Regions from separate parts of the Maricaulis sp. CAU 1757 genome, predicted to be linked through region 4. Evidence: predicted binding sites of a transcription regulator. Region 4 holds the regulator's gene; each other region holds the start of a gene.
What was found. Region 4 encodes LexA, which represses DNA repair genes until DNA is damaged. Its sites were predicted from a motif close to ATGTTCCNCTTGTGTTCC; they were not measured.

Region 1: ACXYMR_RS02705 (DNA recombination protein RmuC) is a predicted target of LexA. The motif match lies at 1,470-1,487, and genes of this name have one in related genera.
Region 2: uvrA (excinuclease ABC subunit UvrA) is a predicted target of LexA. The motif match lies at 1,905-1,922, and genes of this name have one in related genera.
Region 3: ACXYMR_RS07435 (ROK family protein) is a predicted target of LexA. The motif match lies at 846-863, and genes of this name have one in related genera.

Annotation. Positions count from the first base shown of each region.
Region 1 is NZ_JBTLRI010000001.1:568,183-571,453, reverse strand. Features, by position in the region: gene ACXYMR_RS02715 (PQQ-dependent sugar dehydrogenase) at 1-135, opposite strand, end outside; gene ACXYMR_RS02710 (GNAT family N-acetyltransferase) at 210-1,328, opposite strand; gene ACXYMR_RS02705 (DNA recombination protein RmuC) at 1,490-2,929, shown strand; gene def (peptide deformylase) at 2,961-3,271, shown strand, end outside.
Region 2 is NZ_JBTLRI010000004.1:48,755-52,025, reverse strand. Features, by position in the region: gene uvrA (excinuclease ABC subunit UvrA) at 1-1,664, opposite strand, end outside; gene ACXYMR_RS11205 (single-stranded DNA-binding protein) at 1,970-2,473, shown strand; gene ACXYMR_RS11200 (hypothetical protein) at 2,558-3,154, opposite strand; gene ACXYMR_RS11195 (superoxide dismutase family protein) at 3,228-3,271, opposite strand, start outside.
Region 3 is NZ_JBTLRI010000002.1:231,593-234,863, reverse strand. Features, by position in the region: gene ACXYMR_RS07445 (PleD family two-component system response regulator) at 1-435, opposite strand, end outside; gene ACXYMR_RS07440 (response regulator) at 446-811, opposite strand; gene ACXYMR_RS07435 (ROK family protein) at 989-1,912, shown strand; gene ACXYMR_RS07430 (DNA polymerase IV) at 1,909-3,198, shown strand.
Region 4 is NZ_JBTLRI010000002.1:482,449-485,719, forward strand. Features, by position in the region: gene trpD (anthranilate phosphoribosyltransferase) at 1-625, shown strand, start outside; gene trpC (indole-3-glycerol phosphate synthase TrpC) at 627-1,442, shown strand; gene lexA (transcriptional repressor LexA) at 1,560-2,267, shown strand; gene ACXYMR_RS08595 (ComEC/Rec2 family competence protein) at 2,289-3,271, opposite strand, start outside.

The DNA.
Region 1 (3,271 bases), on a different contig from region 4:
GCCCCAGGGGTGTTCTAGCCCTTCGGCAAGGGTGGTGATCCTGAAATCGGCTTGTTCGGTCTCGTAAATGTCTGACTGGGCAAGGGCGGTCGAGGTGGTCAGGGCCAAGGCCAGGCTGGCGAGCAGGGTGCGCATGGGAGGTCTCCGTACCGGGTTCGCCGACAGTGTAGTCCAGCCGCGCCGGGAAAAAAGACCGAATATCCGGTAGCTCAGGACGGCAACGACCCGGCAAAGCTGGCCAGGCGCGGGCCGAGGCGCGGCTCGAATGCGCTGACCTGGGCCCAGCGCCGCCGCAGCCGCACCGGCAGAGCGGCCAGTTTGCCTGGCAGAACACTCGCCGCAGCTTCGGCATATTCCCACCCGCGTATCCGGCAGGCCGCCAGGCCCGGCACAAGGGTGCGACCCGTGTGCAGCTCAACCTCACGACTGGCATAGTATTTCTTGTAGTGCATCTCGCCGCGGCCCAGATCGATCCGGGAAATCCCATGATCTTGTGCGGATTCGATGATTCCGTGCAGGAGCAAGAGGCCGGGCGAATAGCGGGCCAGTTCAGGATCATATGCCGGGAACCAGGAATGGTAGACGCCATCCGCCTCGATCCCGAACTCGACAGCGGCCAGTCGGTCGCCAAACCAGAGCGCGGCGGTGCGCCCGCGGCAGTCACCCTGCTCACCACGACGCAGTCGGTCGAGCACATCTCGCACCCAGTTGATCGACAACACGTCGAGCTTGCCGGTCTCGCGATACTGGGTCTGTTTCCATGCGAGTAGCTGCGCGAAGGTGCTGCCATCCGGGTCTGTCATGTCGACACGGAGCTCGCCGACGTCGCGTGCGGCAGCCCGCGCCCGCCGAGCGGACTTTTTGAAATGATCCTTGTAGGCGCCCCGGCGCTCGGCGAAATAGGCCTCGGCGCCGTCTGCAAGGTCGATAATGATACTGCCATCGGAGGCGCGGATGCCGGTCGCCTCAGACGTCTCCAGACCGTGCCAGTTGTCGTAGACAAGAGCCGATCCGCCGGTCGCCTTGAGCAGGGCAGTAAGGTCGGGCCTGAATCCGGGGCGGGCGACAAGGCCCTGATAATCGCTCATTGGCGCAGCGATGGGACGGACGACACCGCCCACCGGAGCATGGTACGGGAAGAAGGCTGCTTCACCCTGATCGTCCCGCATGACGACAATGCGCACATCCGAGCGGGCCCGGGCCACGCAGGCCGTGAAACCATGGCGCAGGTATGGACTGATCAATTGCCCGTTCGGGGACGCCCACAGGTTCCACAGTGCCGCCTGGCGGGCATCGATGTCCTCAATTGAAACATTTGACACGTGCATGGCGTCGTCCGGTTTAGCCTGTGAGGGGAAAAGCAAGCTTCGGGCCGGATCGGGTGACGGATTTTGTCGGGTGCAGCCATCAGACTGCCCCGTGCACAGGCGAGGCTGGCCGCGCGGCAGCGACTCGCGCACTATACCGAGTGAACAGAAGGCGAACCGAAATGCTCGAAACCCCTACCATCGCAGCGGAAACCTGGCTGCTCCTGGCCGCTCTCGGAGTCATCGGCGCTTTGCTGGTGATGGTTCTGCTGCGCCGGCCACAGACCACCGAGGCGGGGACAGCAGTCGACCCGGCACGTCTGGATGAGTTGCGGGCCGAGCGTGACGAATGGCGGGCACGGGCCGAGACCCGAGCGACGGAGCATGCGGCCGATCGCGAGGAGCTGGCCCGGCTGGCGGAAGTCAAGGCCGAGCGCGACCGCTTGCGGGAAGAGCACAAGCAGTTGGTCTCCGAGCACCATGAACTGGGGCGCCGGATGGAGAGCCTTCAAGCCAGTCACAAGGCGGCGATGGACCATCACTCGGAGAAGCTGGCTGAGCTGGAGAAGGCACGCGAGCGGCTGACCGAAACATTCAAGCTCACCGCCAACGAGATCCTCAAATCCAGCGGTGCGGAGCTCAACAAGCAGGGCACCGAAAGTCTCGGCAAGCTTCTGGCGCCGCTGCGCGAACAACTGGGCGAGTTCCAGGAAAGAGTGATCAAGGACGCCGAGAAGCGCATGGGTCAAACGACCCAGATCGAGACCCTGATGAAGACCCTGCACTCGGACGCCCGGCAAATGTCAGATGACGCCAAGCGCCTGGCCAACGCGCTCAAGTCCTCGTCCAAGGTACAAGGCGATTGGGGTGAACTGGTGCTGGCCTCGATCCTCGAGCGGGCCGGGCTTCGCGAGGGGCAAGAGTTCTTTACCCAGCAGAGCGAGACCACCGAGGATGGCGCACGACGCCGCCCCGACGTAGTTGTCGATTTGCCCGGCAAGCAGCGTCTGGTCATCGACAGCAAGGTCTCGCTGACCGCCTTCGAACGGTGCGTGAATTCTGAAGAGGACGAAGAGCGCGGTGTCGCCCTGAAGCAGCACTGCCAGTCCTTGCGCAATCACATCAAGGCGCTTGGCGAAAAGGATTATGCCAGTCTTTACGACGGCGTGAGCTTCACCCTGATGTTTGTGCCGCTGGAAGGCGCCGCTTCCCTGGCTTTGCAGAATGACCCGGACATCACGGTATACGCTTGGGAGCGCGACGTGATGATTGCCACGCCTACGACCTTGATGATGGCGATGCGGACAGTGGAGAACCTCTGGACCATCGATCGCCAGAACCGGAATGCGCTCGACATCGCCAGCCGAGCTGGGGCGCTTTACGACAAGTTCGAGGGTTTTGTCGGGGATCTCGACAAGATCGGAAACCGCCTGGACCAGGCCAAGAACGCTTGGCACGATGCCCGTGGCAAGCTGGTTGAGGGGCGCGGCAACGTGATCCGCCAGGCTGAAATGCTGAAATCGCTGGGGGCCAGCACCAAGAAGTCGCTGCCGGACAACTACCTCGACGATGCCGGAGTCGAACCGGCTGCACTGGCGGCTCCGGCAGAGGCTGATTCTTGAACCGTTCACGTTGGGGTATTATCTAGACCTCATGGCTATTCGAGAAATCCTCACCGTACCTAATCCGCGCCTCAAGGAGGTTTCGCAACCCGTTGATAAGGTTGACGACGAACTTCGCGAGCTGATGGATGATATGCTGCAGACGATGTATGCTGCCGACGGGATCGGTCTGGCCGCCATCCAGATTGGCGTGCCCAAGCGCGTGATCGTCATGGACTTGGCGCGCCCGGACGAGGAGCCGCAGCCGCGTTACTTCGTCAATCCGGAGCTTTCCGATCCGTCAGACGTGTTGCAGCCCTATGAAGAGGGATGCCTGTCTGTGCCGTCGGTCTATGATCAGGT
Region 2 (3,271 bases), on a different contig from region 4:
TCGTCATGCTCGACGATGATTACCGTATTGCCGAGGTCGCGCAGGCCGCGCAGGCTTTCCAACAGGCGGGTATTGTCGCGCTGGTGCAGGCCGATCGAGGGTTCGTCGAGGACGTAGAGGACGCCAGTCAGGCCCGAGCCGATCTGGCTGGCCAGGCGGATGCGCTGGCTCTCGCCGCCGGACAAGGTGCCCGAGGCGCGGTCGAGGGTGAGATAGTCCAGCCCGACATCGACGAGGAATTTCAGGCGTTCGCGGATCTCCTTGAGGATGCGCTCGGCGATCTGCCTGTGCTTGGGCGACAGCGTGTCCTCGACGGCGGTGAACCACTCGCCGGCCTTGCGGATCGACAGCTCGCCGGCCTGGGCGATGTCCATCTCGTCGATCTTCACCGCCAGGGCTTCCGGTTTCAGGCGCTTGCCGCCGCAGGTCTCGCACGGCTGGGCCGACTGGAAGCGCGACAGGTCCTCGCGCACCCAGGAGCTGTCGGTCTCGCGCCAGCGCCGTTCCAGATTGGGGATCACGCCCTCGAACGGCTTCTTGGTCTTGAAGGTGCGCAGCCCGTCTTCATAGGTGAAGGTGACCTTGTCCTTGGTGCCGTAGAGAACGATTTTGCGGAAGGCCTCCGGCAGGTCGCGCCATGGCGTCGTCATGTCGCCGTCGAAATGGCCGGCGAGGGCGGTCAGGGTCTGCTGGTAAAGCTTGGACGTGGCCCGGCTCCACGGCGCGATGGCGCCGTCGGAGAGGCGCTTGTCGCGGTCGGGCACGACCAGATTCTCGTCGAATTTGAGCGACATGCCCAGCCCGTCACAGCTCGGACAGGCGCCGAACGGATTGTTGAACGAAAACAGGCGCGGTTCGATCTCGGCGATGGTGAAGCCGGAGACCGGGCAGGCGAAGTTTTCCGAGAACACGATGCGGTCTGGTGCCTCGCCCTCGGCCGGCGTACCGGCAAACTCGGCCACGGCGATGCCGTCGGCCAGGCGCAGCGCGGTCTCAAGACTGTCGGCGAGTCGGCTTTCCAGCTCCGGCTTGATGACGACGCGGTCCACGACCACGTCGATGTCGTGCTTGAATTTCTTGTCCAGCTTCGGCGCGTCCTCGAGCGTGTAGAACTCGCCATTGACCTTGACGCGCTGGAAGCCGGCCTTCAGCCATTCGGCAAACTCCTTGCGGTACTCGCCCTTGCGGCCGCGCACCACGGGGGCCAGCAGGTAGAGGCGTGACCCCTCCTCGAGCGCCATCAGCCGGTCGACCATCTGGCTCACCGTCTGGCTCTCTATCGGCAGGCCGGTGGCCGGCGAATAGGGAATGCCGACACGGGCCCAGAGCAGGCGCATATAGTCGTAGATCTCGGTGACCGTGCCAACGGTGGAACGCGGATTCTTCGAGGTCGTCTTCTGTTCGATCGAGATGGCCGGTGACAGGCCCTCGATGGAGTCCATGTCCGGCTTGGCCATCAGTTCGAGGAATTGCCGGGCATAGGCCGACAGGCTTTCCACATAGCGGCGCTGGCCCTCGGCATAGATGGTGTCGAAGGCGAGCGAGGACTTGCCCGAGCCCGACAGGCCGGTGAACACGATCAGGCTGTCACGCGGCAGCTCGACGGAAACATTCTTCAGATTGTGTTCGCGTGCGCCCTGGACGCGGATCTTGTCGAGTGCCATGAAAATCCCTGTCGCCTGAGAGGCGAAATCCTGCAAAATCGATGAACAATTAGAGAACGCACCAGTCGCCGTCCAGTTCGCCGCCGCGTGCTGCTGACATGACGTAGGCAGGAGGTCGGTCGAAACAAGCCCGATACCGACCACCGGGAGGTGTCAATCTGCGCCATGCATGATCTCTGTCTCTGGACTCTGTGCCCCCGGTCCTCTCAAATCGCCGCGACTCGGGGGCGTTTGACCCTCGGAACAGAATGTGAACAAAATGGTGGCCGGTCAATCGGTAGCCGCGACAAGATGGAGAACGGGTGATGGCGGGCAGCGTCAACAAGGTAATTCTGGTCGGCAATCTCGGGCGCGACCCGGAGATCCGCCGCATGGGCAATGGCGACCCGGTGTGCAATCTGTCGGTCGCGACGTCTGAGAACTGGCGCGACAAGTCCTCCGGCGAGCGCCGCGAGAAGACCGAGTGGCACCGCGTCGTGATCTTCAACGAGAACCTCGCCAAGGTGGCCGAGAACTATCTCAAGAAGGGCTCCAAGGTTTACGTCGAAGGCCAGCTCCAGACCCGCAAGTGGACCGACCAGAACGGCCAGGAGAAATACTCCACCGAAGTCGTGCTGCAGCGCTTCCGCGGCGAGCTGACCATGCTGGACGGTCGCAATGAAGGCGGTTCGGGCGGCGGCTATGGCGGCGGCTCCGGGGGCGAGAGCTTCGGTGGCGGCTCGGGCGGGTCCGGCGGCGGTTCGCGCTCGATGGACGGCCCCAAGGAAGATTTCCGCAATAACGACCTGGACGACGAGATCCCGTTCTAGAACCGGAATTCCAGGCCCCTGTGTGCGGTTCGAATAAAAAAGGCCCCGGCTGCTTGCCGGGGCCTTTTGCTTGCAGGCGATGGCTTAGGAGCCGTGGAACGGCCGATTGCCGAATTCCGCCTTGCCCATGGCCAGCACCACCGCATTGGCGTCCTGGCTGAAACGGGCCCGGTCTGCAGCGACATAGCCGATCTGGGTACCGGCCTTGGTCCGGCTGCGCACGCGCAGCTGGCCGTCACTGGCAAACGGCTCCGGGTCGACATATCCGACATGGTAGCCATCGCGGGTATAGACATTGACACGGGCATAGCTCGCATCATGTCGCGGACCTCGCATCGAGGCATGTCCGTGACCGGATGTGCGTGTTCTCACGCGCGCTTCCGGTGTGCGCACCCAGGCGCGGGCATCCGCGTCGAGCTGGGCCCGCAGCGAGCCTTGCGCGTCGCTCATGTGATAGCTGCCGAGGCGGCTGTTGAGGTGTGAAGCGAGGCGCGTGTCCGCGGCCAGGCCGGTGCGCTGGTCGACCAGCGTGTCACCGAGGCGGTTGTCCACGCCGAGGCGAGTGGAGTTCTGGATGGTTCCCTGCACCTGCCCGGTAATGTCGGGCAATTGGGCAATGGCCGCCGGTCCGGCGGTGCCAGCAAGCGTCAGGGCGATTAGGCTGGATGAGAGCGTTTTCATGGTGTCCTCCTGATAGCTGTTGGACACCTGAGAAACGGTTTTCCCGCTCCAGGGTTGCGGAGGTTTCCGAAGTTTAATCCGCGACCACTGCGATCACTCCGCAGGCGATGCGGGCGC
Region 3 (3,271 bases), 250 kb from region 4:
CGCTTCCGGTGTCCCACCGGCCAGAGCAGCGTTCTCCTCGCGATAGCGCAGCTCGTCGAGCAGCGACTTGAGGCGCAACAGGCTGCGCAGCCGCGCGAACATGGTCACGTCGTGGATCGGCTTGGTGAGAAAATCATCGGCCCCGGCCTCGAGGCCGCGGATGCGGTCTTCGCGCTGATCGAGCGCGGTCACCATGATCACCGGTATGTGCCGGGTCGCCGGATCGGCTTTCAGGCGCGAGCAGACTTCGTAACCGTCAATGCCCGGCATCATCACGTCGAGCAGTATCAGGTCGGGTTGTTCGGATTTTGCGGTATCGATGGCAGCGTAGCCGTCGGCGGCCGTGACCACATCAAAATACTCGGCCTGGAGCCGCGCTTCCAGCAGGCGAACATTGGCCGGCTGATCGTCTACAACTAGAATTCGTGCACTCATCCGCGCCGCCTCAGTCCAGGAATTGTCGTACGGTCTCGATGAAGGTTGTCACGGTGATCGGCTTTGACAGATACGCCTCACACCCTCCCTCACGGATCCGCTCTTCATCCCCCTTCATGGCAAACGCCGTGACCGCGACCACCGGAATGGCCGCCAGTAGCTCATCGTCCTTGAGCCATTTCGTCACTTCCAGGCCGGACACTTCCGGCAACTGAATGTCCATGAGAATCAGGTCGGGCGTGTGCTCGCGCGCCATTTCCAGCGCCTTGAATCCGTCCTTGGTCTGCAAGGTCTCATAGCCATGAGCCTCAAGCAGATCGTTGAAGAGCTTCATATTGAGCTCGTTGTCTTCGACGATCAGGACCTTCTTGGGCATGACCTGCAGCATGTCAGCGACGCGCTTCCCGTTGATGTCACGCTTGAATTGCGTGTGTTGAACCCCATGCGCACTTAAGCCGATCTTCCTTAACCAACCATGAGTCAGCGGCCACTTTGCGGCCCTGAAAGAACAAGATAAGAACAAACCCCGAGCAAGACCAGAGCAACCTGACCCATGAACGCCCCGAAACTCCGTATCGGCATTGATCTTGGCGGCACCAAGACCGAGTACGCCGTCATGGATCCGGCCGGCGCCCTGCTGGTCCGCCAACGCCAAGCCACGCGACCGGACTATAATGAACAGCTCCGCGCCATGGTTGCAGGCCTGGCTGAACTGGAATCCCGCTTTGGTCCTGCCCGTGTCGGCATCGCCCATCCTGGCTCCATGAGCCCACATACTGGCTTGATCCGTAACGCCAATTCAACCTGGCTCAACGACCGCCCCCTGCAAGCCGACCTGCAGGCCGTGCTCAACCGCCCGATTCGCCTGGCCAATGATGCCGACTGCTTTGCCCTGTCAGAGGCTGCCGATGGCGCCGCCTCCGGGCACAGGTGCGTGTTCGGGGTGATTCTCGGCACCGGGGTCGGCGGCGGTATCGTCATCGACAGGGCCGTGCACACCGGACGTCAGGGCCTGGCCGGCGAATGGGGCCACACCCCCCTGCCCTGGATGCAGTCTGACGAATACCCCGGCCCGGCCTGCTGGTGTGGCCGCCGGGGCTGTATCGAGGCCTTTCTGTCGGGCCCCGCCCTGGCTGCCGACCACGCCGAGGCGACCGGCCCCTCGCGGGTCTGCAGCGTCGAATCGATGGTCGCGGCCGCGCGCGCAGGTAATGCCGGCGCCGCTGCCAGCCTCGAGCGCCATGCCGGGCGCCTGTCCCGCGCCCTCGCCGGCATCGTCGACATCCTCGACCCGGATATCATCGTCCTCGGCGGCGGCCTGTCCAACCTGCCCGGCCTGGCGCAACGCGTGGCGACAGGCTTGCGACCGCACGTGTTCAGCGACCAGGTCGACACACCGGTGGTCACCGCCCGCCACGGCGACAGTTCCGGGGTCCGGGGCGCCGCCTGGCTGTGGCCGGCAGAGGGGACGGAATGAACAGCGCCGCGCCCGGATATTGCCGCGCCTGCCTGGCTCCGGTCGCGCCCGGCCCGCGGACCTGCCCGGCCTGCGGCAGCCGCCGCCTGCTGCGCCATGACGAGCTCGAGACCCTGTCCATCGCCCATATCGATTGCGACGCCTTTTTCGCCGCCATCGAGAAGCGTGACAATCCGGAGCTGGAGGACAAGCCGGTGATCGTCGGCGGGCGCCAGCGCGGGGTGGTCTCGACCTGCTGCTACATCGCCCGCCTTTACGGTGTGCATTCCGCCATGCCCATGTACCAGGCCCTCAAGGCCTGTCCCGACGCGGTGGTGATCAAGCCGGAAGGCAGCAAGTATGCCCGCGAAGGACACCGCATTCGTGACATGATGCGCGACATCACGCCGCTCGTGGAACCGCTGTCCATCGACGAGGCCTTCCTCGACCTGACCGGCACCACGCGCCTGCACAACGCGCCGCCGGCGCTCACCCTGCTGCGCCTGCAGCGTCGCATCGCCGAGGAGGTTGGCATCACCGTCTCGGTCGGCCTGTCCTTCAACAAGTTCCTCGCCAAGACCGCCTCCGATCTCGACAAGCCGGACGGGTTCGCCGTCATCGGCAAGGCCGAGGCGCTCGACTTCCTCGGCCCCCGCCCGGTGCGCACGATCTATGGTGTCGGCCCGGCCCTGGCTGGCAAGCTGGAGCGCGACGGCCTGCGCACCCTGGCCGACATCCGCACCCGCGGCGACAAGGCCATGGCCGACCGCTATGGCGAAACCGGCTACCATCTCTCGCGCCTGTCGCGCGGCGAGGACCGGCGCCCCGTGAAACCGGAACGCGACCGCAAGAGCGTCTCGGCCGAAACCACGTTCGGGGCCGACCTCAACGAAGCCGCAGCGCTGGAGACGCGGCTCTGGCAGTTGTGCGTGAAAGTCGCTGACCAGATGAAGGCCAAGGAGATTGCCGGCCAGGTGGTGACGCTCAAGCTTAAGACCGCCGACTTCAAGTCGCGCACGCGCCGACGCACCCTCTCCGAACCCAGCCAGCTTGCCGACACCCTGTTCAAGACCGGCCGCGAACTCCTTGCGCGGGAACTCGACGGCACTCGGTTCCGGCTGATCGGTATCGGCTTTTCAGATCTCGGCCCGGCCCTTGGCGATGCCGGCGACCTGCTCGACCCGAATGCCATCCGCCACGCCGTGGCCGAGCGGGCCATGGACAAGGCGCGCGCCCGTTTCGGGGGCGAGGCGGTGATCAAGGGGCGCGCCCTGCGCCCGGAGAAGCGGCGCGACCGCAGCGACTGAAGGTGCCCACCGCGTGCGGTGCATTGCCAGCCTCAACAGCCCGGCCTAGCTTGCGCCGAACATCGACATCCGC
Region 4 (3,271 bases):
CGACGGCCCCGCCAGCCGGGTCGAACAGGCGCTGCAGCAAACCGGTATCGGTTTCCTGTTTGCCCCCGCCCACCATTCCGCCGTGCGGCACGTGGCACCAGTGCGCAAGGCCCTGGGGGTGCGCACCATTTTCAACCTGCTGGGCCCGCTCGCCAACCCGGCCGGAGTGACTCGCCAATTGCTGGGCGTCTATGACAAGCGCTGGCTGGAGCCGATGGCCCATGCCCTCGACCTGCTGGGCTGCGAAAACGCCCTTGTCATGTGCGGTCGGGACGGGCTCGACGAGATCACCACCACGACCACCACCGATCTGGTCGAGCTTCGCCACGGCGAAATTCGCCGCTTTACCTTCCACCCGGAGGAAGCCGGCATTGCGACGGCAAGCGAGGCCGACCTCAAGGGCGGCACGCCCGAGCACAATGCCGGAGCGATCCGTCTCATGCTCGACGGCAAGGCAGGCGCGTTCCGCGATATCGTCCTGGTCAATGCCGGCGCAGCACTGGTCGTGTCCGGTCACGCCGCGACGATCCCGCAAGGCGTGGAGCTCGCGGGTCAAGCCATCGACAGTGGCCGCGCCCGCGACGTGCTGGCCCGCCTGATCGCCATCACGAATGGAGAGGCCTGAGATGACGGCATCGACACCCGACACGCTGGCCCGCATCGAGCAATACAAGCGCGAGCACATTGAAGCGTGCAAAGCCCGACGCAGCGAGCCTGAACTGGCCGCCCGTGCCAATGACATGGTGGCCCCGCGCGGCTTCCACCGGGCGCTCGGCCATGCGCATCGCTCCGGCCAGTTGGGCCTCATTGCCGAGATCAAGAAAGCCAGCCCGTCAAAGGGCCTGATCCGCGCCGACTTCGACCCACCCGCCCTCGCCCGGGCCTATCAGGCAGGCGGCGCGCATTGCCTGTCCGTGCTTACCGACACGCCTAGCTTCCAGGGCGCCGACGCCTACCTCACGGCCGCCCACGACGCGGTCGACCTGCCAGCCCTGCGCAAAGACTTTCTCTATGATCCCTACCAGGTCACCGAAGCCCGCGCGCTCGGTGCCGACGCCATCCTGGTCATCCTGGCCGCCGTCGACGACGACACCGCCAGGCGCCTGATCGATGCCGCCGGGCGCTGGCGCATGGATGCGCTGGTCGAGGTGCACGACGAAGCCGAGATGGAGCGTGCCCTCGCCCTGTCCTCCCGGCTGATCGGGATCAACAACCGCGACCTGCGCTCCTTCGAGACCCGGCTTGAAACCTTCGAGCGCCTCGCCCCCATGGCCGGGCCGGATATCCTCCTGGTTGGCGAGAGCGGCATTACCGGTGCCGCCGACGCCCGCCGTCTGGAACGTGCGGGCGCCCGCGCCCTGCTGGTCGGTGAAAGCCTGATGCGTCAGGACGATGTGGAGGCTGCAACCCGCGCCCTTCTGGCCCCGCCTTCTGGTCATTGAAGGCCACCGGCAGGCGGCTTGACGCCGAAAAGGAACACTTATAGAACATACGAGCTATTCCCGGTTTGTTCCGCGCCTACTGCGCGGAACATGCCGCACGAAGTGAAGGGGCCCGACGTGCTGACGCGCAAGCAAAACGAACTTCTCCTGTTCATCCACAAACGGATTCGCGAGACGGGCGTTTCGCCGTCCTTTGACGAGATGAAGGGGGCCCTCAACCTGGCGTCCAAGTCCGGCGTGCACCGCCTCATCACCGCACTGGAAGAGCGCGGCTTCATCCGCCGTCTGGCCCACCGTGCCCGCGCCCTGGAAGTCATCAAACTGCCCGAGTCGGCGGCTGCCGCCCTGCCCCCGGAAGCCCAGGCTGGCGGCGCGGAGCTCGGTCCCAACGTCGTGCGTGCCAACTTCAACAAGTCTGCGGAACCGGAACCGCGCGACAGCACGGTGGAAGTACCGCTGCTCGGGCGCATCGCGGCCGGTGTCCCGATTTCCGCCATCCAGCATGAGACCGATCGTATCCCGGTGCCGTCCGACATGCTGTCCGGGGGCGAACACTTTGCCCTGACCGTCAAAGGTGATTCGATGATCGAGGCCGGCATCATGGATGGTGACACCGTGTTGATCCGGCGCTGCCAGTCTGCGGATAGCGGCGATATCGTGGTCGCCCTGGTCGATGACGAGGAAGCCACGCTCAAGCGGCTGCGCAAGAAAGGTGGCTCGATCGCCCTGGAGGCTGCCAATCCGGAATATGAAACCCGGATTTTCGGTCCCGACCGGGTCAAGGTGCAGGGCCAGCTGGTCGGCCTTATCCGCCGTTACCACTAGGCTTCTCTGACGCACCCTGTTTCAGGAGCGCTGCCAGGCACGCCCGTCTCCAGGCGGCCGGACGCGGCGTATGCGCGCCGGCTGCCCCTGCCCATCAAGCCAGACCAGGGCGGCACCGTGGCGGGCCAGATCCTCTCCGTCGAACATCAGCGCGTCGCAGCCACGCACGAGATGCGCCGGCACGACGAGCCGGGTGACGATAACGGTGCTGCGCCGGCAATCCTCTTCCAGCGCTTCGAAAGCGGCCGGCTGCGCAATCTCCAGCGGTCCGGCATGTGCCACGCAGCCCAGCTCATCACAGCGCCTCGGCATTGCCCCGGCCGGCTCACGCACCGCTTCACGCTCGAGAAAGACCCGCACGGCAAACCGGCCCCTCCGGCGGTCACTGACCTGCCACTCGCCGGCGGCATTGCGCGCCACCGCCACCGCACTCTCACTGACATAGAGGTCAGGCCCCGTCCGCGTCACCCAGCCCAACGCCACGACAGCCATCAGGCCAAGTCCCACCAGGCGGGCCCGCGCATCCCCGAGAACCAGCACCACAAAACCTGCCGCGTAGAGCACAAACACCCAGTCGGGGGCCGCCGCGACCGTCCGCAGCGCGCCTGGCCATGCGGCCACGGTGTGCGCCGCCCACAACACCAGAGCAATGCCCTGCCCCATCACCCAAAGCGGCAGGCCCTCAAGACCCATCGGCAGCAGGAAGAGCGACAGGATACCGGCCGGCATGACCACCAGGGTGAAGACCGGCATGGCCAGCATGTTGCCGGCCAGTCCGAAACTGGCGATGCGGTTGAAATGGAAGGCCGCGAACCCGCCGGTCGCCAGCCCGGCGATCAGGCTAGTCGATGCCAGACCCCCGAAAAAAAGCCGGAGCGGGCGCAAGGGAGCGAAAGGCGCTGCGGCCGGCCGATGCAATTGCCAGTGCCGCGCCGCCACGATCAGAGCGGCAACAGCGGCAAAGGACATCTGGAAACCGACCGAAATTACCGCCTCCGGCGTTC